Regions from separate parts of the Paenibacillus sp. MAH-35 genome, predicted to be linked through region 1. Evidence: predicted binding sites of a transcription regulator. Region 1 holds the regulator's gene; the other holds the start of a gene.
The links. The regulator CtsR, encoded in region 1, represses protease genes until heat stress. The targets are predictions, from matches to a motif close to ATGGTCAATAAAGGTCAAACA.

Region 1 (11,807 bases):
CTGAGCGACAGACGAACAGCGCCGAAGCTGGCGATCGGAGACAACCTGGAACAACTGTTGAAGGTATACCGCCCGGTAGACGGCACTTCTGCTGAAGGACTGGTAAGGAACTTTTGGATCAGGGGCTCTGAACAGGCAGGAAGCGGATTTTACAAGCCGGTTGTACAGATTAGGATGAAAGAAGGTCGGGTCGTAAGTATTGGGCTGGAGAACGAAGACGAGGACCCGAATCCGGGGAAGCGGGGGCTGCTGATTACAGAAGAAATGCCTCGCGCTCGTGCCGAGGGGGATTCCCGCTACGGCCGATTGGTCGTGCTGCCTGACGATACGGAGCAGATTGAGCCGCTGGGTTCCTACTCGTGCTTGGGCAGGGAGAGCGATTACCGGTTTGAGGCCTCGTATCGCACTTATTTTCTTCCTGACGAAGGAGGGCAAACGTCGTTGTCTGCCGAGCCGATTCCGTCGCTGATTTATCCTTCTTTAGAACCGATTCCGCTGGGGGTATTGGAATTCGATGACTTTGAAGCCTTTTATTTGATCCCGGCTTACGCCGATTGTCATGGAGTGTCCTTTTATATGTATGGGGTTGATGAAGAGGGGGCGTTTCCGTTCCGGTTCGAGCTGAAGGACGGCAATACTTCGAATACGTTTTACGTGCTCCCCTCCACCAAACCGATCGTGGAGAATAACTACCTGATCACGTACGGCGGAGGGGGAGGCGGGCACGACGGTTATTTGCGATATACGTTCAAACCCGATCTGCAATCACAGACGATGATCTTGGTGCGCACGGAAGCAGTTGGGGACGGGGAGCCGTTCGAATAGACGCTCCGGATGGTCTGGACAGCTCGAGTCTAGGCCATAAACGAATAACCGTTGAAAAATCCGATCGTCGTAATAACATTGAGACAGGCGAAGAAGATTTGATAGGCGAACAGCACATTTTCCCGATTCGCAGTCAGTTTGACCAGATACAGATAAAATGGAATACATACCATCATGTACCGGACGACGCTGGCCAAATACCAAGGCTGGCTCGAAAACGGAATAACGATCAGCAAAGCGCCGTATACCCATAACAGCAGACGATGAGGTTGCCGGATCATGTTCTTCCCATTGACGCCCAGGTACGTCAAATACACGATAAACACGGCGGTAGATACCACGAAAGCGATGAGACCGTTGTCCCAGCCGCCTGGCGCCATAAAGTAAGGCTTATCAAAGTAATTCACGTAATTGGTAAACGGGGCGGCGGTGTACCGGTACCAGCTCAAGCTTTGTTCGTGGAACGGGGCCAGGAAATCGCCGGTCAAGTATTTCATGTACAACAAGTACAAGCCCATTGGCACTAAAGAGAGCAGGCCGTACAGCACCGGCTTGATGTACCGTTTCGTCAACGGAAATCCTTCATGCAGGATGACGGTCCCAACTACGAAAAATAAGTTGATAAAGCCGGGAACCCGAGTGACGGTAGATAAACTTGCCGCCAAAAAGGCAAGAGCATACCGCTTGTCCGTAGCATAATAAATAGAAGCCGCAGACAGAAGGAGAAATAAGCTTTCCGTATAAGGCAGCGAATAAAATACGGATGTTGGATACAGCAGCATCAAAATCAAGACCGTTCGCGCCTGTCGTTCGTTCAGGCCGTGTTTGAGGCTAAGGGCGTACACGTAAATGAGACTCAGGCAAAACAGCAGATTCGAAAGCAGCATGCCCAATATAGCCGAATCGACTTGAGCAAATAACCCGACGATCGCACCCGATGCATAAAGAAGCAGAGGAAATAACGGGAAAAAAACCCAGTTGGCGGGCGGATGCGGCTCGTCTATGGCATACTTGTCGTAACCTTGGGTTGCAATTTTCAAATAGAGGTAACTGTCAAACGTGGCGATATGCGACAACTTAAATCCTTCCGTCTCCTTCAACAGATGCGGAAGTTTCATTGCCGTTTCGGGAATAACGCCCGGGGCCTGGTTCTCGTATACAGCCGGCTCGGTGTAGGAGGCGAATAAGTTGATGCCTATGTATCCGGTGAAGGCTAAAGCAGCCCGGCTTATAATAACAAGTAAGAAGATCGATATAATCGCCTTTCGGGTCAATCCGGTTTCCATGATGATTCGGCTCCTTTCCTGCTTCATTACTCCTGTTCGCTCTGTTCGAAACCCCGCTGTCAGTCTATATTATACCATTGAGCCCGATTGAGGCCGAATTTCCCAAGTGAAGATTTGGTTAATGCATGGAAAAAAAGCATCAATTGGAGCGTTCTTCAACGGTAAAGCGGGGTATTTATGTATATACTTATAATCAGAAACGGGAAAGAAGCGATCGACACCGCAGCCCCGCTAATCCACTGGCGCGAACTAAGCCTTCGTTAATTTGACGTATGCATCGGATGGTTTTCTAATAGTATTTGTAATCCGGATACTTGGCAAACGTGGGAAAACCGTATATAATGTTGTTAAAGTCAAAGAAAGTCAAAGTCAATGAGACGAAACTTTCAGACTTTTCAGTTATGGCTTCGGCTGCACAACTTTCATTTGGAGGTTCTTTAGATGCGTAATGTCTCTGATATCATCGAACAATATCTGAAGAACATTTTGCAGCAAAGCCCGGATGGAGTCGTAGAGCTGCAGCGGAGCGAGCTAGCCGAACGGTTCCAATGCGTTCCTTCGCAGATCAACTACGTGATTAGTACCCGGTTTACGCTTGAGAAGGGGTACGTGGTCGAGAGCAAGAGGGGCGGCGGAGGATATATCCGCATACAGAAGGTGGAGCTGCCGTCCAAGGAAGCGATCCATGCGCACATTTTTCGCACAGTGGGCATTCAGATCGATCAAGCTTCCGCCGAAGGCATCGTATACCAGCTGAAGGAAGGCTGTTTCATTACGGCCAGGGAGGCGGACATGCTGAAGGCTGCCGTATCCCGGGACGTGCTGAATTTGAAGCTTCCGCTGCGCGACGAGGTTCGGGCAAGGCTGCTTAAGGCCATGCTGATCACTTTGCTTAGCAAGTAAAGAACCATTCGGTTCGATACGGCGATACCAAAGGAGGGACTCCTGTGCTCTGCCAAGAATGTAATAAGAGACCGGCAACGCTGCATTTTACGAAAATTGTGAATGGGGAAAAAACCGAATTTCACATCTGCGAATCGTGCGCCCGGGAAAAGGGCGAGCTGATTCCGGGAACGCCGAACGGCTTCTCCATCCATAATCTGCTGTCAGGACTGCTCGATTTCGATCCCGCTCAGGCGATCGGGGCCAAGCAGCAGCAGCAGCTACGCTGCGAGCAATGCGGACTGACGTACAGCCAGTTCAGTAAAATCGGACGTTTTGGATGCAGCTCCTGCTACGAGCAATTTTCCGGCAGGCTGGATCCGTTGTTCAAAAGAGTGCACGGCAACACGGTACATGTAGGCAAAGTGCCTAAGCGCACCGGAGGCCTGATTCAATATAAGCGGGAAATCGACAAGCTGAAGCAAGAGATGCAGATGAGCATTACCCGCGAAGAATTCGAGCAAGCGGCCAAGATCCGGGATCAGATCCGCGAACTCGAGACGAAGCTTAACGGTTCAAACGTGTAGGGACAAGGAGGCATACCATCGTGGATCGGACGAATATATTCGAGAATGCGCTCAGCGATTGGATGAAGGGAAGAGGCCCGGAATCGGACGTGGTCATCAGTACCCGAATCCGGCTCGCCCGCAACTTGCGTTCCCTCCCTTTCCCGATGCTGGCGACCAACCAGCAATCCGGGGAGGTGCTGGAGAAGATCGTACGCGTTCTGGACAGCGACGAGCTTAGTACGGTAAGCGGATTTGCCCTATACAAGCTGGATTCGCTCGATGAGCTTCAGAAACGGGTGCTGGTGGAAAAACATCTGATCAGTCCCGCGCTGGCGGACGAATCGCGTAACGGCGCCGTGATGATTAACGATAACGAATCGGTCAGCATTATGATCAATGAAGAAGATCATCTGCGGATTCAATGTCTCAGCCCAGGCTTCCAGATTCGCGAGGCTTGGGATCTGGCCAATCAGATCGACGATATTTTCGAGTCGGAGGTCGACTACGCTTTTGACGAGCAGCGAGGATTTTTGACAAGCTGTCCGACGAACGTAGGTACCGGCATTCGCGCATCCGTGATGATGCATTTGCCCGCGCTTGTGCTCACTCAGCAGATGAACCGGATTTTGCAGGCAATCAATCAGGTGGGGCTTGCGGTACGGGGACTGTACGGCGAGGGCAGCGAGGCAATCGGCAACCTTTTTCAGATCTCCAACCAGATTACGCTGGGACAGTCGGAGCAAGAAATTATCGACAATCTGTACGGAGTCGCAAAGCAGATCATCGAGCATGAACGGGCTGCCCGCCAGAAGCTGCTGGCTGAATCGCGCATGCGTATATCCGACCGGGTGAACCGTTCTTACGGCATCTTGTCCTATGCTTCCATTATGGATTCCAAGGAGGCCGCACAGCGGTTGTCAGACGTTCGGCTTGGTGTCGACCTCGGGTTGCTTGCGCATGTATCGCCGAATATACTGAACGAATTAATGGTGATGACTCAGCCCGGATTTTTGCAGCAATACGCCGGGGCAAAGTTATCGGCCGATGACCGGGATGTTCGCAGGGCGGAATTGATCCGCGATAAAATTACCGGCTCGGAATGAATCGTTCAAGTATACGGTGTTTAATAAAGAATAGCGAAGTTTAATGTTCCTATCCGTTTCTTACATGTTTCCTATAGAATCCGTTGGAGGTGCTTTCCATGATGTTTGGGAGATTTACTGAACGCGCTCAAAAGGTGCTCGCTCTCGCTCAAGAAGAAGCGGTAAGACTGGGCCACAACAACATCGGCACGGAGCATATTTTGCTCGGCCTGATCCGTGAAGGAGAAGGCATCGCCGCCAAGGCGCTCGTCGCTTTGGGTCTGAGTCTGGAGAAAATTCAGGATGAAGTGGAGTCCTTGATCGGCAGAGGACAGGAGCAGCCAAGCAGCATCGCCTACACGCCGCGAGCCAAAAAGGTGATCGAGCTGTCGATGGACGAAGCGCGCAAATTGGGTCATACGTATGTGGGCACCGAACATATCCTGCTCGGTCTCATCCGTGAAGGAGAAGGCGTAGCGGCACGCGTGCTGAACAATCTCGGCGTCAGCCTGAATAAGGCGCGCCAGCAAGTGCTCCAGCTGCTGGGCAGCAGCGAGGCCGTTTCATCCAGCCATTCGACGGCGGTGAACGTTAATACGCCGACCCTGGACGGCCTGGCCCGCGATCTGACGGCATATGCCAAAGAAGGCAACCTGGATCCGGTCATCGGACGCAGCAAAGAAATCGAGCGCGTGATCCAAGTGCTTAGCCGCCGGACCAAAAACAACCCGGTACTGATCGGGGAGCCCGGCGTCGGGAAAACGGCGATTGCCGAAGGGCTCGCCCAAAAAATCATCAATAACGAAATTCCGGAGACGCTGCGCGATAAGCGCGTGATGACGCTGGATATGGGGTCGGTCGTAGCCGGCACGAAATATCGCGGCGAATTCGAAGACCGGTTGAAAAAAATTATGGATGAAATTCGTGCGGCCGGCAACATTATCCTGTTCATTGACGAGCTGCATACGCTAATCGGAGCAGGCGGCGCCGAGGGAGCGATCGATGCCTCCAATATTTTGAAGCCGGCTCTGGCTAGAGGCGAGCTGCAATGCATCGGGGCGACCACGCTGGACGAATACCGCAAATATATCGAGAAAGACGCAGCCTTGGAGCGCAGATTCCAGCCGATCACGGTCGATCAGCCTACTCCGGAGGAAGCGATTCAGATCTTGCACGGGCTGCGCGACCGCTATGAGGCGCATCATCGCGTGAAAATTACGGATGAAGCGATCGAGCAGGCGGTGAAGCTGTCCGACCGTTACATTACCGACCGGTTCCTGCCGGATAAAGCGATCGACCTGATCGACGAAGCCAGCTCGAAAGTGCGGCTTCGCTCGTACACCGTACCGCCGAACTTGAAGCAGTTGGAAGTTCAGCTGGAGAACGTCCGCAAGGAGAAAGACGCGGCGGTGCAAAGCCAGGAGTTTGAGAAAGCGGCCTCGCTCCGCGATACCGAACAGAAAATGCGCGACGAGCTCGATTTGACCAAAAACGAATGGAAAGAAAAGCAAGGGCGCACCGATTCCGAAGTGACGCCTGAAGATATCGCTCAGGTGGTAGGCAGCTGGACCGGCATTCCGGTCAGCAAGCTGGCGGAAGAGGAAACCGAGCGGCTGCTCAAGATGGAGAGCATCCTGCACAACCGCGTGATTGGCCAGGAAGAAGCGGTTAAGGCGGTCAGCCGGGCGATCCGCCGCGCCAGAGCCGGGCTTAAAGATCCGAAGCGTCCGATGGGCTCCTTCATTTTCCTGGGTCCGACCGGAGTAGGTAAAACCGAGCTGGCCCGCGCGCTTGCGGAGTCGCTGTTCGGCGATGAGAATGCGGTGATCCGCATCGATATGTCCGAATATATGGAGAAGCACTCGACTTCCCGCCTCGTCGGAGCGCCTCCGGGATATGTCGGCTATGAAGAAGGCGGCCAACTGACCGAGAAAGTGCGCCGCAAGCCGTATTCGGTCGTCCTGCTTGACGAGATCGAGAAGGCGCATCCGGAAGTATTCAACATCTTGCTGCAAGTGCTGGAAGACGGCCGCTTGACCGACTCCAAAGGACGTACGGTTGACTTCCGCAATACGCTGATCATCATGACGTCGAACGTCGGGGCCGAAATGATCAAGAAAAACTCGACGCTTGGCTTCATGGCGGCAGCAGATAGCGGACGCGATTACTCGAACATGAAGGACAAAGTGATGGGCGAGTTGAAGAAAAGCTTCCGTCCGGAGTTCTTGAACCGGATCGATGAGATCATCGTGTTCCATTCGCTCGAAGAATCTCATATCGCCGAGATTGTCAGCCTGATGTCCGACGAGCTGGCCAAGCGGCTGCGCGAGCAGGAAGTGGAATTTACGCTCACGGATAAAGGCAAGGCGTTTCTCGCCAAGGAAGGATTCGATCCGACCTACGGCGCGAGACCGCTGCGCAGAGCGATCCAGAAGCATATCGAGGACCGTCTGTCCGAAGAGCTGCTGAAAGGCAACATCGCCAAAGGCGATTCGCTGACGATCGACGAAGTAGATGGGGAACTAGTCGTCCAGAAACACTAACGACAAGTCCGACCCCGAACCAAACCTAAGCAATCCGATTATCGGCAGTGCCCGTAAGGGGCTCCTGCTTCCCTGGGCTGGGGAAGCAGGGGCTCTTTATTGCGTCTGGCGAGCTATAAGGCGGTATTCCACAACGGCTGAAAGGAATTGATGAAAGCAGGGTTTTCATTGGTTCCTGGTAATGGTACACTTTGGATAATATGAGGCAGTGAGGGGATGAATAATGTCGAAAACGAAAACGAAATTTTGCTGCCAGGAATGCGGAACCGAATCCCCGAAATGGCTTGGCAAATGTCCCGGCTGTAACTCCTGGAACACGATGGTGGAAGAAATCGAGATCACCGGAAAAGCAAAAGGATTCCAGTCCTCGCTGACCCAGACGAAAGAAAAGGCGACCTCGATCATACATATAGAAAGCAGCCACGAAAAGCGGATTTTGACGGAAATGAACGAGCTCAACCGGGTGCTCGGCGGAGGTGTCGTTCCCGGTTCGCTCATTCTGGTCGGGGGCGACCCCGGAATCGGGAAGTCGACGCTGCTGCTGCAGACTTCGAACCAGCTGGCCGCCATGGGGCTCAAGGTGCTGTATATATCCGGAGAGGAATCGACCCGGCAGATCAAGCTCCGGGCGGATCGTCTGGGAGCTCTGTCGGAACATTTGTTCGTGTTGTGCGAAACGAATGTGGAGATGATCGGAGAAGCGATCGAGAACGTACAGCCCGATTTTATGGTTGTCGACTCGATCCAGACCGTGTTCCATCCGACCGTGACGTCAGCTCCGGGCAGCGTTGCGCAAGTTCGGGAATGCACCGGGCACTTTATGCGAATAGCTAAAATAAGAGGAATCGCTACCGTCCTGGTCGGTCATGTGACTAAGGAAGGGGCGATCGCGGGCCCCCGGCTGCTCGAACATATGGTCGACAGCGTGCTTTATTTCGAAGGGGAGCGCCACCATTCGTACCGGCTGTTGCGGGCGGTCAAAAACCGGTTCGGATCGACGAACGAGATGGGTATTTTCGAGATGGTCGAGACCGGCCTGCGTGAAGTGACCAATCCGTCCGAACTGTTTTTGTCCGAACGCCCTCTCGGCGTATCCGGTTCCACTGTCGTGGCCAGTATGGAAGGGACGCGTCCTGTGCTCGTCGAGCTGCAGGCGCTCGTCTCCAGCACGAACTTTCCGAGCCCGCGCCGGATGTCCGCGGGTATTGATCATAACCGGCTCTCTCTGATTATCGCTGTATTGGAGAAGCGGGTAGGTATGTTTCTGCAAAATCAGGACGTTTACTTGAACCTGGCCGGAGGCGTCAAGCTGGATGAGCCTGCGGTCGATCTGGCTGCTGCGGTGGCGATCGCCTCCAGCTTCCGGGACCGTCCCACCCAGCCGTACGACGTCGTGTTCGGCGAGATCGGCCTGACCGGGGAAGTTCGGGGCGTCTCGCGGATCGACCAGCGGGTGAAAGAGGCGCAAAAGCTCGGGTTCAAGCGGGTTATTATGCCACGCAAGAGCATGAAGGGCTGGACGCCTCCCCAAGGGCTGGAAATTATAGGCGTGGATACGGTGTCCGAAGCTTTGAAGGCGGCACTGGAATGAACGGGTGCGATAGGGGGTTACTGAGGTGAAGGAAGACACGAAGCGGGACGTCATGACGCAAATTTTGCAGCTGGTCGCTCCCGGTACTCCGTTCCGCGAGGGACTTGAGAACGTGCTCCGGGCGAAGACCGGGGCTTTGCTTGTCGTCGGGTACAGCCCGGAAGTGATGGAGATTGTGGACGGCGGCTTTTCGATCAACTGCGATTTTTCCCCGAACTATTTGTACGAGCTGGCCAAAATGGACGGTGCGATTATCCTGAGCGAGGATATCAAACGTATTCTGTATGCCAACACGCAGCTTATACCGGATTCGTCCATTCCTTCGATCGAGACCGGGATTCGCCACCGGACGGCCGAGAGGGTTGCGAAGCAGACGGGCAAACTGGTTGTCTCGATTTCCCAGCGGCGGAACGTGATCACCGTCTATCAGGGGAATCTCCGGTATTCGCTGAAAGATATCGGCGTCATTCTGACGAAGGCGAACCAGGCGATTCAAACTTTGGAGAAATATAAAACGGTGCTCGATCAGGCGTTCACCAACTTGGGTGCGTCCGAGTTCGAGGAGCTTGTCACGCTGCATGAGGTAGCGAACGTTATCCAGCGGTTGGAGATGGTGCTTCGCGTCAAAAACGAAATCAAAAGGTATATCAACGAGCTGGGCACCGAAGGGCGGCTGATCAGCATGCAGCTCGAAGAGCTGGTCGGTAATACCGACGCCGAGGCGCTGCTGCTGATCAAAGATTACTGCCGCGAATACACGGAAGAAAAGGTGCGCGAGATATCGGCTTCGCTCAAGAGGATGAGCTCCGAGGAGCTTCTCGACCAACAGCATATAATCCGGCTGCTCGGTTACCCCTATACCAATACGATGATGGAGGAGACGGTATCTCCCAGAGGGTACCGGATGCTGCATAAGCTGCCTCGGCTGCCGGCTGTCATTATCCATAATTTAGTGGAACGGTTTGAGCGGCTGCCCCACACGGTTATGGCTACCATCGAGGAGCTGGACGAGGTGGACGGGATCGGAGAAGTACGCGCTCGGGCTATCAAGGAAGGGCTGAAGCGGATCCAAGAGCAATTGTTCATTGACAGACATATCTAAATTGCCTACAATCAGAAGATAGGTTCGCGATCCCCAAGGGGCTTGCAGCATGCTCTGCGAACGATTGGGGCATAGTATGATTTAGAGGTGGAGCCTTTCATGATAAGAAATTCGATTCCCAGCATGTTTACGGTAGGTAATCTGTTTCTGGGGATTATCGCAATTATTTTGGCGTTTAATTCGGGTGCGGATAACAGCAATGCGGAACTGGCCGCTATTTTTGTTATCGTAGCCATGCTTCTGGACGGTTTGGACGGACGTGTGGCGCGCGCGTTAAATGCTCAAAGCGAGTTCGGCAAAGAGCTGGATTCGTTGTCAGATGTCATTTCGTTCGGCGTTGCGCCGGCTTTTATTATGTACGTCGTTGCTTTTCAACAGATGGAGACTTCAGCTTTGGCGTGGATCGTCACCGCGATCTTCCCGATCTGTGGAGCGCTGCGTCTGGCCCGCTTTAATGTCGTATCCAGCATGCCCGGCTACTTTATCGGGTTGCCCATTCCGGCCGCAGGCAGCATTCTTAGCACGCTTGCACTGTTCCACAACGAGATTCCGTCGGCCGTACTGCTTGCGAGCACACTGGTATTGTCGTTCCTGATGGTGAGCACCGTCAAGTACCCGAACTTCAAAAAGGTAGGCATTCCCAAAACCGCTATATGGCTGACGCCGATCATTGTCGCAGGTGCTGTCGCGCTTGCCGTGATTTATCCGGGACTTCTGTCGAAGCTTATTTTTATCCCGCTGGTTATCTACGCCTTGTACGGACTGAACGGTCTAAAAAAAAACGCTAGAAGGTTATTCCGCCGCCGCAAGCGGATGAAGAACATGGACGAACCGACGAAAAACGAAACGCACGGGTAACTATCCCGTTCGCTTACAGAAGACCATATCGAAGATAAAAAGCATTTATTTTCCGGATCACCGAGAAAATAAATGCTTTTTTTGTTGCACAGCGGCGGGAAGTAACTGCTGTCAGGACAAATTAAACAACCCGAGCGTGGAGCATTTTTTCGATTCCTTGTCGAGGATGTCGTCCAAATCCAGCTCCAGCAAATTGCATAAGGCCGACAAATAGAACAGTTGCTTGCCAAGCTGTACCGTAATGGCATCGGCGCAGTTCTCACACAGCTCGCCGTTAATATGGGTCTGGATGAGAGCCTTCGCATCTTCAAGCGACAGGTCCTCGGGATAAGGTTGTTTGTTGGCTTGCAGTGTGATGCATCCGCATTCGGTGACGGACTTGATGACACTGCGATTAACGGATGCGCTCGACTGCTGCGATTTGGACAGAACGTCCAGTACACTTCGGTGACGGAGTAGCAATTCGGATACTTGCTCTTGAAACTGCTTTAATGTTAAGCCGCTCATTCCATTCACCCCGAGTTTCCATAATATCACTAAGGTTCATTATAAAAGAAACATAAGCAAAGTTCAATTTGTATCCGAAAGTTACCGGGACGGCAGGATGCGCGGAATTAGGAAGAGCCCCCCAACTGCCTAGCCTTTTCTCTATACGGGAGGCCATAAAGCAGATCCGTTTGGACAAATATACCAATCATTCCGTATAGCGCCGCCCAAATTGGATCATAATTGGTAATGGGAAACATGAATTGGAATTTGGAGGTGAAACCAGGTATGACGAAACAACGGCTTCAACTACTATTGACCGTGATCGGAGGGTTACTTGGATATCGGTGGAATGAAGCGATCGGGCAATTTTTGTTAGGTATTGGAAGTCCTTTGTTCGGAATTGAACAATTACGGGGCCAGCCGTACTGGTCGGCAGCCATCGGCGCTCTTCTGATTCTCGGGCTGTCCGGCTGGTTGCTGGGGTCCGGAGCGTCGCGCATGCAGAGCTGGGAAGACCGCTTGGCCAAAGCGCCGTCGCTTGAACTGCTGTCAGGGATAACCGGACTTATTCTCGGATTGG
Region 2 (11,807 bases), on a different contig from region 1:
CATTCGGGAAGCCCGTGTACAAAATCGGTGAGCCGATCCAGTATATCGACCTGAGCTACGATCCGGACGCCGAAGGGCTCGTGTACGAGTGGGCGGGCAAGGAGGAAGCTTTCTTCTCGTCAGGCAAACATCTGATCACGCTGAAGGTCAAGGACGGGAAAGGGCTCGTCAGCGAGACGTACTCCCGCTACATTCAGATCAGCTCGGAAGTGATGTACAAGTCTCCGATGGACTACAAACTTCACGTCTACCCGCTTCAGACGCTCGTACCGACGAACTGGACGGAAGTGTACGCGTACTTCAACGATTTGCCGGCCTTCGAGAAGAAGGTGACCGAAGACCGCTCGCGCAAGCTGCTCGTCAGCGACAGCCCGGAGACGTTCGAGGACAAGGGCATTCTGTATGCGGACAAGGTACAGGGCAAAGCGCGATTGTATGCGGATCACATTAACGGCTCGGACGAGACCGTGCAGTTCGTCATTATGGCCACGAATCCGGGCACGAAGCCGGTCAAAATCAAGACGACCAACAAAGGAGAAGTGTATCCGTCGATTTATGCGAATCTGATCGGCCATGAGGCATCGGTCGAGTTTCTGCTCGCCGATCCGACAAGCCGGGAGCTGGAAGTGCCGCCGGGACAATCCCGCGTGTACGTGCAAATGCCGGAATTCCTGCCGGGGCAAGGCGTTAACGTCATATACGATGTGGAAACCGACGGTCTGATCGAATTTTCCTTCATGGCGATCGATTCCAGCATCGAGTCTCCGACCTCCACGTATCCGCTGCTGTACAAGCAGTTGCCGGGCGATGGGCACATCCGGGGGACGTTCCCGGTAACCGAAAAACGTTGGGATATCGATGCAAGCGCCTTTACGAAGCCGACCCGGCTGATCTTTGGCGACAACGACTACGACGAGTGGCAGAAGGGAATCGACCCGACGCTGAATGCGGAGGTGACCGATGACGGTAACTACGGAGTCGTCTACAAAATCCATTCGGACAAGCCGCGGAAGATGGCGATTTTGCTGCAGGCGCGGGGAGGCCCGTTCAAGGGCCCGCTCAAAATCAACGGCGAATTCGTACTGGCGCCGCCGTCCGGTGTCATTACGGCGTTCGAAAGCGTGCAAATTCTCGCCAGAACGACAGGCGAAGAGCCATCGCTCGATATCGAATTTACGCCGCCGGCCGGTTCGGCATTCCCGATGAACCTGATCTTTTATCCGCTCGATTAATCGAACAATAGCCTGGAGCTTAAACGGCTCCCGGCTTTTTTTTGGTAGGCAGGCACTGAACAATATAAGAGTCTTTAGAGCCCTCTATTTTCGGCATATGAGGGAAACAGCGACGAATAAAGGTGGTTCGTGAGGCTGTCGATTCAATGTGGACAACCAAGTGGAAAGGGAAAAGATTAGCTTCTGGCGAGTTTTGTCTGGAATCCCCTACCTTACAATCCTTATTCAATCAAGGGATTCCGGACAACCTGTTTGAGCAGAAGAAGGTAACTTTTCACTTGGAACGGTCTGCTAACACTTCTACACAATGAATCGACAGTCTCGTTCGTACCCCTTATTTCAACCAACTAGTGGGGGCTGCACTCTTTTCGCGGATATTAGCAGCTACAAATCGCTCTTAAGTCTTCGTCGGAGCGGGTTTCGGACAAAATAAAGGGTGCGAACCGCTCTTATGGGCGCTTCCAGCTCATTCCAGTCTATAAAAAAAGAGTTCGCCAAACCGGTCCGGTTCAGCGAGCTCTTTTCTGGGTTAGTGAAGTATGGAATGGTTAAATCTTGGAGACGACTTTATCGATGATGCCGTACTGGGCGGCTTCTTCCGCGCTCATGAAATAGTCGCGGTCGGTATCCTTGTCGATCCGCTCGAGCGGTTGGCCCGTACGTTCGGACAAGATGCCGTTCAGCTTCTCGCGCAGCTTGATGATGCGCTTCGCGCGGATCTCGATATCGCTGGCCTGGCCTTCGGCCCCGCCGAGCGGCTGGTGAATCATCACTTCGCTGTTCGGCAGCGCGTAGCGCTTGCCCTTGGCGCCTGCAGCGAGCAGGAACGCGCCCATCGAAGCGGCCATGCCGACGCAGATCGTGGATACGTCCGGTTTAATAAATTGCATCGTATCGAATATCGCCATACCGGCCGTAATCGAACCGCCGGGGCTGTTGATGTACAGGCTTATGTCTTTATCCGGGTCTTGCGCCGTCAGAAACAGCATCTGGGCGATAATCGCATTGGCGATTGCGTCGTTTACGGGCGTGCCGAGGAAGATGATCCGGTCCTTGAGCAGACGGGAATAAATATCGTACCCGCGTTCACCGCGTGCGTCCTGTTCGACTACCATAGGGATAAAACTCATAGCTAAAGCCTCCTTAATTGAACGGATCGTCCACTCGGGGTGGAAACTACCTCTATCATAACGGAAAACGGCCCAAAGGTCAAGAAAGGTCAAATCAATTAAAACGATGTTTATTCCGGCTGCTTTTCCAGTATAGCCACCGGTTTGGCAGTTTATAAGGCCAAGCGCACCGGATACTCCAAGGATCGACGGAAGGAATAGCACGATCCATAAATAGGGCTGGAGACGAGAGTGAAACCTTGGACTGAAGCGGGCAGGCCGAATTGTGAAATTAGCCCTATAATGCAAAAAAACGTCCAAAGGACGTCTGTCGGTGTCATATATGGCGCGCTCGCAAGGAATCGAACCTTGATCTCAGGCTCCGGAGGCCTACGTCATATCCATTGGACCACGAGCGCATATTGTTGTTTGCGTCATAACTGTTTTTCGGACGCAAAGGTTATTATAGGACATCGATAAAAAAAAAGCAAGCTGTTTCTTTTGAGGGAATTTTAACCCCTACTGTTTCGACAAAAGATGCGAACAAATGTCGCCTTGCATTTTCAGAAAAAGATGCATATAATAAAGTGGAAGTTGCGGGACGGAAAATGAAAGTGCGGGACGAAAAATGTCCCGAAAACAAAATCCCGCTAGCTGCAATCCGATTCGGGAGTGTGTCCGCGATCCATGAGGCAGATTTTGGATATTCAAAAGAGGCTGTTGCCGGATTTGACGGACGTCTTGAAGAAACGCTACACCATCTTGCATCATATTTCGACGACGGGAGTTGTGGGCCGTCGCGCTTTGGCCACCCATCTGGAGCTAAGCGAACGGGTGCTGCGGGGCGAGGTCGATTTTCTGCGCGAGCAAGGATTGCTCGAGACGGAATCGTCCGGGATGAAGCTCAGCGACTCGGGCAGACAGCTGCTGGAGGATATGGAGCCGATCGTTAAGGAGCTGCTCGGGTTGTCCGATCTGGAGGAGACGCTGCGGACGCGGTTTTCGCTGCGCCAGGTTGTGATCGTACCCGGAGATTCGGATGTATCCGAACTGACGAAGAAGGAAGTGGGCCGGGCCGGAGCGGCCGCGCTGCGGAGATACGCATCGAAAAACGATGTCGTGGCCGTAGCAGGCGGATCTACGCTTGCGGAAGTGGCGAACTTTTTGACCCCGTCGGTTCAGATGAAAGGCAGCATGTTCGTGCCCGCAAGAGGCGGTTTGGGCGAAAGCGTCGAGCTGCAGGCGAACTCGATCGCTTCGACAATGGCGAAGAAAGCAGGCGGACAATACCGGCTGCTGCACGTGCCCGATCATTTAGGCGAGGAAGCCTATGTATCTCTCATGCAGGATCCGAACATACTGGAAATCGTCGAGGTTATTCGCAGTGCGCGTATCGTCGTTCACGGAATCGGCGACGCGATGGTGATGGCGCGGCGGAGGAAGGTAGACTTCCAGACGATTCAAGAGCTGACGGCGGAAGGCGCGCTGGCGGAAGCGTTCGGTTATTACTTCGATCGCGAAGGCCATGTCGTGCACAAGATGCAGACGGTCGGCCTGCGGCTGGAGGACATTCAGGAGACGGAAGTCGTCATCGCGGTAGCCGGGGGCAAGAGCAAGGGTGAAGCGATCGCGGCGGTTATGAAGTTCGGGCACGAGGATGTGCTCGTAACGGACGAAGCGGCGGCCACCGAGCTGCTGAAGTACGTATAGGCCAGGTTATCTTGACAAGTCCTACAGGCTTGTCTTGACATACAAGATTCCATTTCTCTCGAGGAGGACTTTTCAATGGTTAAAGTAGGGATTAACGGATTTGGACGTATCGGACGGAACGTATTTCGGGCAGCGCTGAACAACGAGAATGTAGAAATCGTAGCGATTAACGACCTGACGGACGTCAGCACGCTGGCGCACCTGCTCAAATACGACACGACGCATGGCCGCCTGAACGCTACAGTAGAAGCAGGCGAAGGCGCGTTGTTCGTAAACGGTAAAGAAATCAAAGTATTCGCCGAGCGCGATCCCGGGAACCTGCCTTGGGCTTCCGTAGGCGTAGAAATCGTCGTTGAATCGACCGGTATCTTCACGGCGAAAGAAAAAGCCGAGCTTCACCTGAAAGGCGGCGCGAAGAAAGTTATTATCTCCGCACCTGCCAGCAACGAAGACATCACGATCGTTATGGGCGTTAACGACGACCAATACGATCCTACCAAGCATACGATCATCTCCAACGCTTCTTGTACGACGAACTGCCTGGCGCCTTTCGCCAAAGTATTGAACGACAAGTTCGGCATCGTTAAAGGCATGATGACGACCGTTCACTCGTACACGAACGACCAGCAAGTGCTTGACCTGCCGCATAAAGACCTGCGTCGTGCGCGTGCAGCAGCCGAGAACATCATTCCTTCTTCGACGGGCGCAGCGAAAGCCGTATCCCTCGTATTGCCTGAGCTGAAAGGCAAGCTGAACGGTATGGCATTCCGCGTACCGACTCCGAACGTATCCGTAACGGATCTCGTAGCCGAGCTGAAAGTTAACGTGACGGTTGACGACGTAAATGCAGCTCTGAAAGAAGCGGCTAACGGACCGCTTAAAGGGATCATGGTTTATACCGAAGAGCCGCTTGTATCGAGCGACTTCAACGGCGATCCGGCTTCCTCGACGATCGACGCGCTGTCGACGATGGTCGTAGGCGACAACCTCGTGAAAGTCGTATCCTGGTACGACAACGAGTGGGGCTACTCCAACCGCGTCGTAGACCTGGCTCACTTCATCGCCAGCAAAGGACTGTAATATCGAATAACCGCGCTACAGGCGGGACGCTCTCGTACGTTCCGCCCGCGTAAGAAGGCAAGGGAAGGGGAGAAGCGATTCTCCTCTTTCCCTGTGTGTGCCTCCTTGTTTGACGGTAGACACTTTACAAGAGGGGGAGTTCCCATGAATAAGAAAAGCGTTCGGGACGTTCAGACGGCCGGCAAGAAAGTATTCGTCCGCGTCGACTTCAACGTACCGCTGGAAAACGGCCAAATTACCGACGATACCCGGATCCGCGAGACGCTGCCGACGATTCGCTTCCTGACGGAACAAGGCGCGAAGGTCATCCTCGCGAGCCATCTGGGACGTCCAAAGGGACAGGTCGTCGAGGAGATGAGACTGACTCCGGTAGCGGCACGTCTGTCGGAACTTCTCGGCAAGCCGGTGGTCAAAGCCGACGAAGCGATCGGCGAAACGGTCAAGGCGCAAATCGCCAGCCTGAATGATGGCGATGTACTGCTGCTCGAGAACGTACGTTTCTACGAAGGCGAAGAGAAAAACGACCCGGAGCTGGCAAAAGCGTTTGCCGAGCTGGCCGAGCTGTACGTAAACGACGCTTTCGGCGCCGCTCACCGCGCTCATGCGTCCACCGAAGGGATCGCGCATCATTTGCCGGCCGTATCGGGACTGCTGATGGAGAAAGAGCTGGAAGTTCTGGGCAAAGCGCTGAACAACCCGGACCGTCCGTTCACGGCGATCGTCGGGGGCTCCAAAGTCAAAGACAAAATCGGCGTGATCGAACATCTGCTCGGTATTGCCGATAACTTGCTCATCGGCGGAGGCTTGTCGTACACGTTCCTGAAAGCTCAAGGCTACGAAATCGGCAAATCGCTCGTCGACAACGAGAAGCTCGACCTGGCTCTGGGCTTCCTGAAAAAAGCGAAGGAAAAAGGCTGCAATCTGATGCTGCCGGTCGATATCGTGATCGGAGACGATTTCAGCAATAACGCCAACACCCGCGTCGTACCGATCAACGAAATTCCGGCGGACTGGGAAGGCTTCGACATCGGACCGAAAACCCGCGAGCTGTACGCGGACGTCATCGCCAAATCGAAGCTGGTCGTCTGGAACGGACCGATGGGCGTATTCGAACTGAATCCGTACCTGAACGGAACCAAAGCGGTCGCGGAAGCTTGTGCGGTTACGCAAGGCTACACCGTTATCGGCGGCGGCGATTCCGCTGCGGCAGCCGAGAAGTTCCACCTGGCGGACAAGATGGACCACATCTCCACCGGCGGCGGCGCATCGCTTGAATTTATGGAAGGCAAGGCGCTTCCGGGCGTCGTTGCACTGAACGACAAGTAAGAACGGCGTTACGCTTTTCATATACACATTCGCGCATCACGATGGACATAGCATGTAGTTTTACCAAGGGGACGTCCCCACTTTACATTCGAGAGGAGCGTTCGAAAATCCGATGAGAACTTCGATTATTGCAGGCAACTGGAAAATGTTCAAAACGGTCGGCGAAGCGACTGCGTTCATTCAGGAAGTGAAAGGCAAAGCGGAAGTGGACGGCGTGGAAAGCGTCATTTGCGCGCCTTATACGAGCTTGCCGGCTTTGGTGGAAGCGGTGAAAGGAACGTCGCTCAAAGTCGGAGCGCAAAACCTTCACTGGGAAGACAGCGGCGCGTTCACAGGCGAGATCAGCGGCGCCATGCTGAAAGATCTGGGCGTCGACTACGTCATCATCGGCCACTCCGAGCGCCGGGCTTATTTCGCCGAGACGGATGAGAACGTCAATAAAAAAGTCCATGCGGCGTTCAAACACGGACTTCTGCCGATCGTATGCGTCGGGGAGAGCCTCGAAGAGCGTGAAGCAGGCAAGACGAAAGACGTCTGCCGCGTACAGACGGAAGCGGCTCTGCAGGGCCTCAGCGCGGAGCAGGCGTCGCAAGTCGTTGTAGCCTATGAGCCGATCTGGGCGATCGGAACGGGCAAAACGTCGACGGCTGAAGACGCGGCTGACGTGATCGGCTACATCCGTGAAAGAATCTCGGCGGTGTTCGGCGGCGAAGTCGCGGGCAAAGTGCGGATTCAATACGGCGGCAGCGTCAAACCGAACAATATCCGCGAATTTATGCAAAAAGAAGATATCGACGGCGCACTCGTAGGCGGCGCCAGCCTGGAGCCGGCTTCTTATGTCCAGCTCGTCGAGGGGGCGCGCTAAGATGGCCAGACCGAAACCGGTTGCGCTGATCATTCTGGACGGCTTCGGCTTGCGGGAGCAAACCGCAGGCAACGCCGTAGCGCAGGCTAAGAAGCCGAATTACGACCGTTACATGGCGACCTATCCGAATACGACGCTGACCGCCTGCGGCGAAGCCGTAGGGCTTCCTGAAGGGCAGATGGGCAACTCCGAGGTCGGTCATCTGAATATCGGCGCAGGCCGTATCGTGTATCAGGATTTGACCCGGATCTCCAAGTCGATCCGTGAAGGCGAGTTTTTCGAGAACGAGACGATTATCGGTGCGGTTCGTCATGCGAAGGAGCAAGGAAAGAAGCTTCATCTGTACGGACTGCTGTCTGACGGCGGGGTGCACAGCCATATCGAGCACCTGCTTGCGCTGATTGACCTCGCGAAGAAAGAAGGCTTGGACAACGTCTATATCCACGCGTTTCTCGACGGTCGCGACGTGGCTCCGGACAGCGCCAAAGGCTACATCGAGCGGGTACAAGCTCACATCGCCAAAGTCGGTATCGGCCAGATCGCCACAGTACAAGGCCGTTATTACGCGATGGACCGCGACAAGCGCTGGGAGCGGACCGAGAAGTCTTACCGCGCGATGGTGTACGGAGAAGGACCTCAGTATACCGATCCTTTGCAGGCGGTCGCCGAATCGTACGAGAAGTCGGTTTATGACGAGTTCGTCATGCCGACGGTCATTACGGATGCGGCAGGCAAGCCGGCCGGACTGGTCGAATCGGGCGATGCGGTCGTGTTCTTCAATTTCCGCCCGGACCGTGCCATCCAGTTGTCCCAAGTGTTCACGAACAGCGACTTCCGCGGCTTCGACCGGGGCGACCGGGCCCCTCAGGACTTGTATTTCGTTTGTTTAACGTTATTCAGTGAAACCGTAGGCGGCTTTGTTGCGTACAAACCGAAAGACCTCGATAACACGCTGGGCGAGGTGCTCGTGCAAAACGGCTTGAAGCAGCTCCGGATCGCCGAGACGGAGAAATACCCGCACGTGACGTTTTTCTTCAGCGGCGGCCGTGACGTCGAGCTTCCGGGCGAGACCCGGATCTTGATCAATTCGCCGAAGGTAGCGACGTACGATCTGCAGCCGGAGATGAGCGCTTATGAAGTGGCGGCTGCGGCTGTGAAAGAGATCGAAGCCGAGAACCATGATGCGATCATCCTGAACTTTGCCAACCCGGATATGGTCGGCCATTCCGGCATGCTGGAGCCTACGATCAAGGCGGTCGAAGCGACGGACGATTGTCTCGGCCAAGTGGTCGAGGCGGTGCTTGCCAAAGGCGGAGTCGCGATCATTACAGCGGACCATGGCAACGCGGATATGGTATTTGACGAGAACGGCCGTCCGTTCACCGCACATACGACGAATCCGGTGCCTTTCATTGTGACCGACAAATCTGTTACACTAAGAAGCGACGGCATCCTGGCGGATATCGCCCCGACGATACTTGAGCTGCTGCAGGTGGCGAAGCCGGAGCAGATGACCGGACGATCGATGCTGAGCAAGTAATTCGGGCAAGAGCGGTTTCAGGTAAACATTCGCGGGACCGGACTTCTCTTGGAAGTCCCGGCCTCGCGTTTATACGGTCTGCTTCTGTTTCACCGGCAGGCTACATACTTTATCTAAGTGAAGGAGTGTCTACGAACCATGACTATTATTTCCGACGTTTACGCACGCGAAGTGCTCGATTCCCGCGGCAATCCGACCGTTGAGGTGGAAGTATACCTCGAATCCGGTGCAAAAGGACATGCGATCGTTCCGTCCGGCGCTTCGACAGGCGCTTACGAAGCTGTAGAGCTTCGCGACGGCGACAAAGGCCGTTACCTGGGCAAAGGCGTTCTGAAAGCTGTAGACAACGTGAACACGCTCATCGCTCCGGAGCTGATCGGTCTGGACGCTTTGGACCAAGTAGCGATTGACAATAAAATGATCGCGCTGGACGGCACGCCGAACAAGGCGAAGCTGGGCGCTAACGCGATTTTGGCCGTATCGATGGCGGTAGCCCGCGCTGCAGCCGACGCTTTGAACGTGCCTTTGTACACGTACCTGGGCGGATTCAACGCGAAGCAGCTTCCGGTTCCGATGATGAACATCATCAACGGCGGAGCTCATGCGGACAACAACGTAGACGTTCAAGAGTTCATGGTTCTGCCTGTAGGCGCTGCGTCCTTCAAAGAAGGATTGCGCTGGGGAACGGAAATTTTCCATAGCCTGAAAAGCGTTCTGAAGGAAAAAGGCTTGAACACCGCTGTAGGCGACGAAGGCGGCTTCGCTCCAAACCTGAGCTCCAACGAAGAAGCGATCCAAACGATCATTACAGCAATCGAGCGCGCAGGCTACAAGCCGGGCGTTGACGTCTTCCTCGGCATGGACGTTGCTTCCACCGAGTTCTACAAAGACGGCAAATACCACCTCGAAGGCGAAGGCAAATCGTACACGCCGGAAGAGTTCGTTAACTTCCTGGCCGGCTGGGCTGAGAAATATCCGATCGTGACGATCGAAGACGGCTGCGCTGAAGACGACTGGGCCGGCTGGAAGCTGCTGACCGAGAAGCTGGGCGGCAAAGTTCAGCTTGTGGGCGACGATTTGTTCGTCACGAACACCGAGCGTCTGTCCCGTGGTATCGAAGAAAATATCGGCAACTCGATCCTTGTCAAAGTCAACCAAATCGGTACGCTGACGGAAACGTTCGACGCGATCGAAATGGCGAAACGCGCAGGATACACGGCTGTTATCTCGCACCGTTCCGGTGAAAGCGAAGACAGCACGATCGCCGACATCGCGGTTGCAACGAATGCAGGCCAGATCAAAACGGGCGCGCCTTCCCGTACGGACCGCGTTGCGAAGTACAACCAGCTGCTCCGCATCGAAGATCAGCTTGGCACGACGGCTCGTTATCTGGGACGCCAATCGTTCTACAACCTGAAAAACTTCAAATAAAAAGCTTTCCGCACTGCGGAATACTTGTAAGGTCAGCAGATTTACAGGGTAACTCTCGGAAAGTAGGGGATCCGGATGAGTCGGTGGATGACAACGATACTGTTTTTGGTGGGGTCAGCCATACTGACGGGGTGGATCCCCTACTCTTCTTTTTTTCGAAATGTCGATACGATGGTACATGAGCTCGGTCATGCGGTCGCTACGCTGGTATTGTCCGGCCAGGTGCTGTACATCGAGCTGTATGCCAATCATGCGGGCGTGACGTATTCGTACATCGAGCAAGGGTGGAAGACGATACCGCTCGGGCTTGCGGGGTATGTAACCGCGTCGCTGTTCGCTGTCTTTTTGTTCAATTGCTACAGGAAAGGGAAGCTGGGGCTTGGTTTTGTGGCGATGTCGCTGCTGGCCGTTCTGTCGCTCGCCTTTTTCGTCAACAATACGTTCGGCGTCCTATGGCTGATCGGGTTTATCGTGGTGAATGGGATCGCTATGTTCGTACCGTTCCCGTTTCTGCGCAAGTTTTACTATTTGCTCGTCTCGTTTATCTGTCTCGAGGAATCGGTCATGGGGCCGATCAACTTGATCTACATGTCGGTCATCGATCCGAGCCGGGCTGGAGATGCAAGCGGATTAAGCCGTTCGACGGGACTGCCCGCGATGTTGTGGGCGATTGTGTTCCTGATTTTTTCACTGCTGTGCGCCAGAAAAGCGATCGCCGATTTTATGGCGGTTAACCGTGCCCGCAAAACGCCGACTCCCCGCTGGGAAAGCCAGGTTTGATCAGATTGGTTCGGCTATCATTTAAAGATATGAAGGATTAGCTTCATTTGTTTATTAATGAGGCGTACGATTCATATTGTAAAGGATCGCAGCTTGTCCGTGTGACACAGTACTGATCCTATAACTAGCGACAATAATCGGCTGCAGACAAGGCGGATAAGCAAAGATGCGGATTCGAGCTTCGTTCCGGGCGAAATGCAGGATGATGAACTTGTCTTGGGACGCCGTTTGTGATACAATAAATATTGCTTTGTACTGTGGGTTTGAAACATTTGATCGTAAGATCATGTACGCAGATACATAGGGATTTCGAACTGGAGGTGGATCAAGTGGAAATTTTTCTGAAAATTTTGCTCGTCATCGCATCGATTGGCCTGATCGCTATCGTTCTTTTGCAAAAAGGGAAGAGTGCGGGATTATCCGGTGCCATCTCGGGCGGTGCGGAACACCTCTTCGGTAAACAGAAAGCACGCGGATTGGAATTACTTCTGTCCCGGGTAACGGTCGGATTTGCCGTATCGTTTTTCCTGTTGTCCCTTATCGTAGCATACGTGGTAAAAGCTTAAATGTCGACATCGAACGCAGCAGGGGTGCTAAGCTCCTGCTGTTTTTTAGTTGGCAAATCGTGGTTGCCCTTACAAGTGAGCGAAGGCTGCGGGCGGCATGGTTGCCGGGAATAGGCTGTCTCTACCACCAAGATGGTGCGGCTGCGCAGGCAGTCCTCCTTCGGAAAC

Region 2: the regulator CtsR is predicted to act here: its motif matches at 2,438-2,458, upstream of clpP (ATP-dependent Clp endopeptidase proteolytic subunit ClpP).

Annotation. Positions count from the first base shown of each region.
Region 1 is NZ_JBYUPU010000043.1:1,128-12,934, forward strand. Features, by position in the region: gene AC3Y2E_RS28735 (hypothetical protein) at 1-825, shown strand, start outside; gene AC3Y2E_RS28740 (mannosyltransferase family protein) at 855-2,111, opposite strand; gene AC3Y2E_RS28745 (CtsR family transcriptional regulator) at 2,553-3,014, shown strand; gene mcsA (protein-arginine kinase activator protein McsA) at 3,059-3,580, shown strand; gene mcsB (protein-arginine kinase McsB) at 3,643-4,665, shown strand; gene clpC (ATP-dependent protease ATP-binding subunit ClpC) at 4,764-7,187, shown strand; gene radA (DNA repair protein RadA) at 7,411-8,778, shown strand; gene disA (DNA integrity scanning diadenylate cyclase DisA) at 8,804-9,880, shown strand; gene pssA (CDP-diacylglycerol--serine O-phosphatidyltransferase) at 9,980-10,738, shown strand; gene AC3Y2E_RS28780 (DUF1573 domain-containing protein) at 10,850-11,245, opposite strand; gene AC3Y2E_RS28785 (PIN/TRAM domain-containing protein) at 11,513-11,807, shown strand, end outside.
Region 2 is NZ_JBYUPU010000015.1:103,002-114,808, reverse strand. Features, by position in the region: gene AC3Y2E_RS17795 (stalk domain-containing protein) at 1-1,232, shown strand, start outside; gene clpP (ATP-dependent Clp endopeptidase proteolytic subunit ClpP) at 1,781-2,362, opposite strand; tRNA gene AC3Y2E_RS17785 (tRNA-Arg) at 2,686-2,760, opposite strand; gene AC3Y2E_RS17780 (sugar-binding transcriptional regulator) at 3,029-4,051, shown strand; gene gap (type I glyceraldehyde-3-phosphate dehydrogenase) at 4,127-5,131, shown strand; gene AC3Y2E_RS17770 (phosphoglycerate kinase) at 5,276-6,457, shown strand; gene tpiA (triose-phosphate isomerase) at 6,570-7,322, shown strand; gene gpmI (2,3-bisphosphoglycerate-independent phosphoglycerate mutase) at 7,324-8,862, shown strand; gene eno (phosphopyruvate hydratase) at 9,001-10,293, shown strand; gene AC3Y2E_RS17750 (M50 family metallopeptidase) at 10,381-11,073, shown strand; gene secG (preprotein translocase subunit SecG) at 11,403-11,639, shown strand.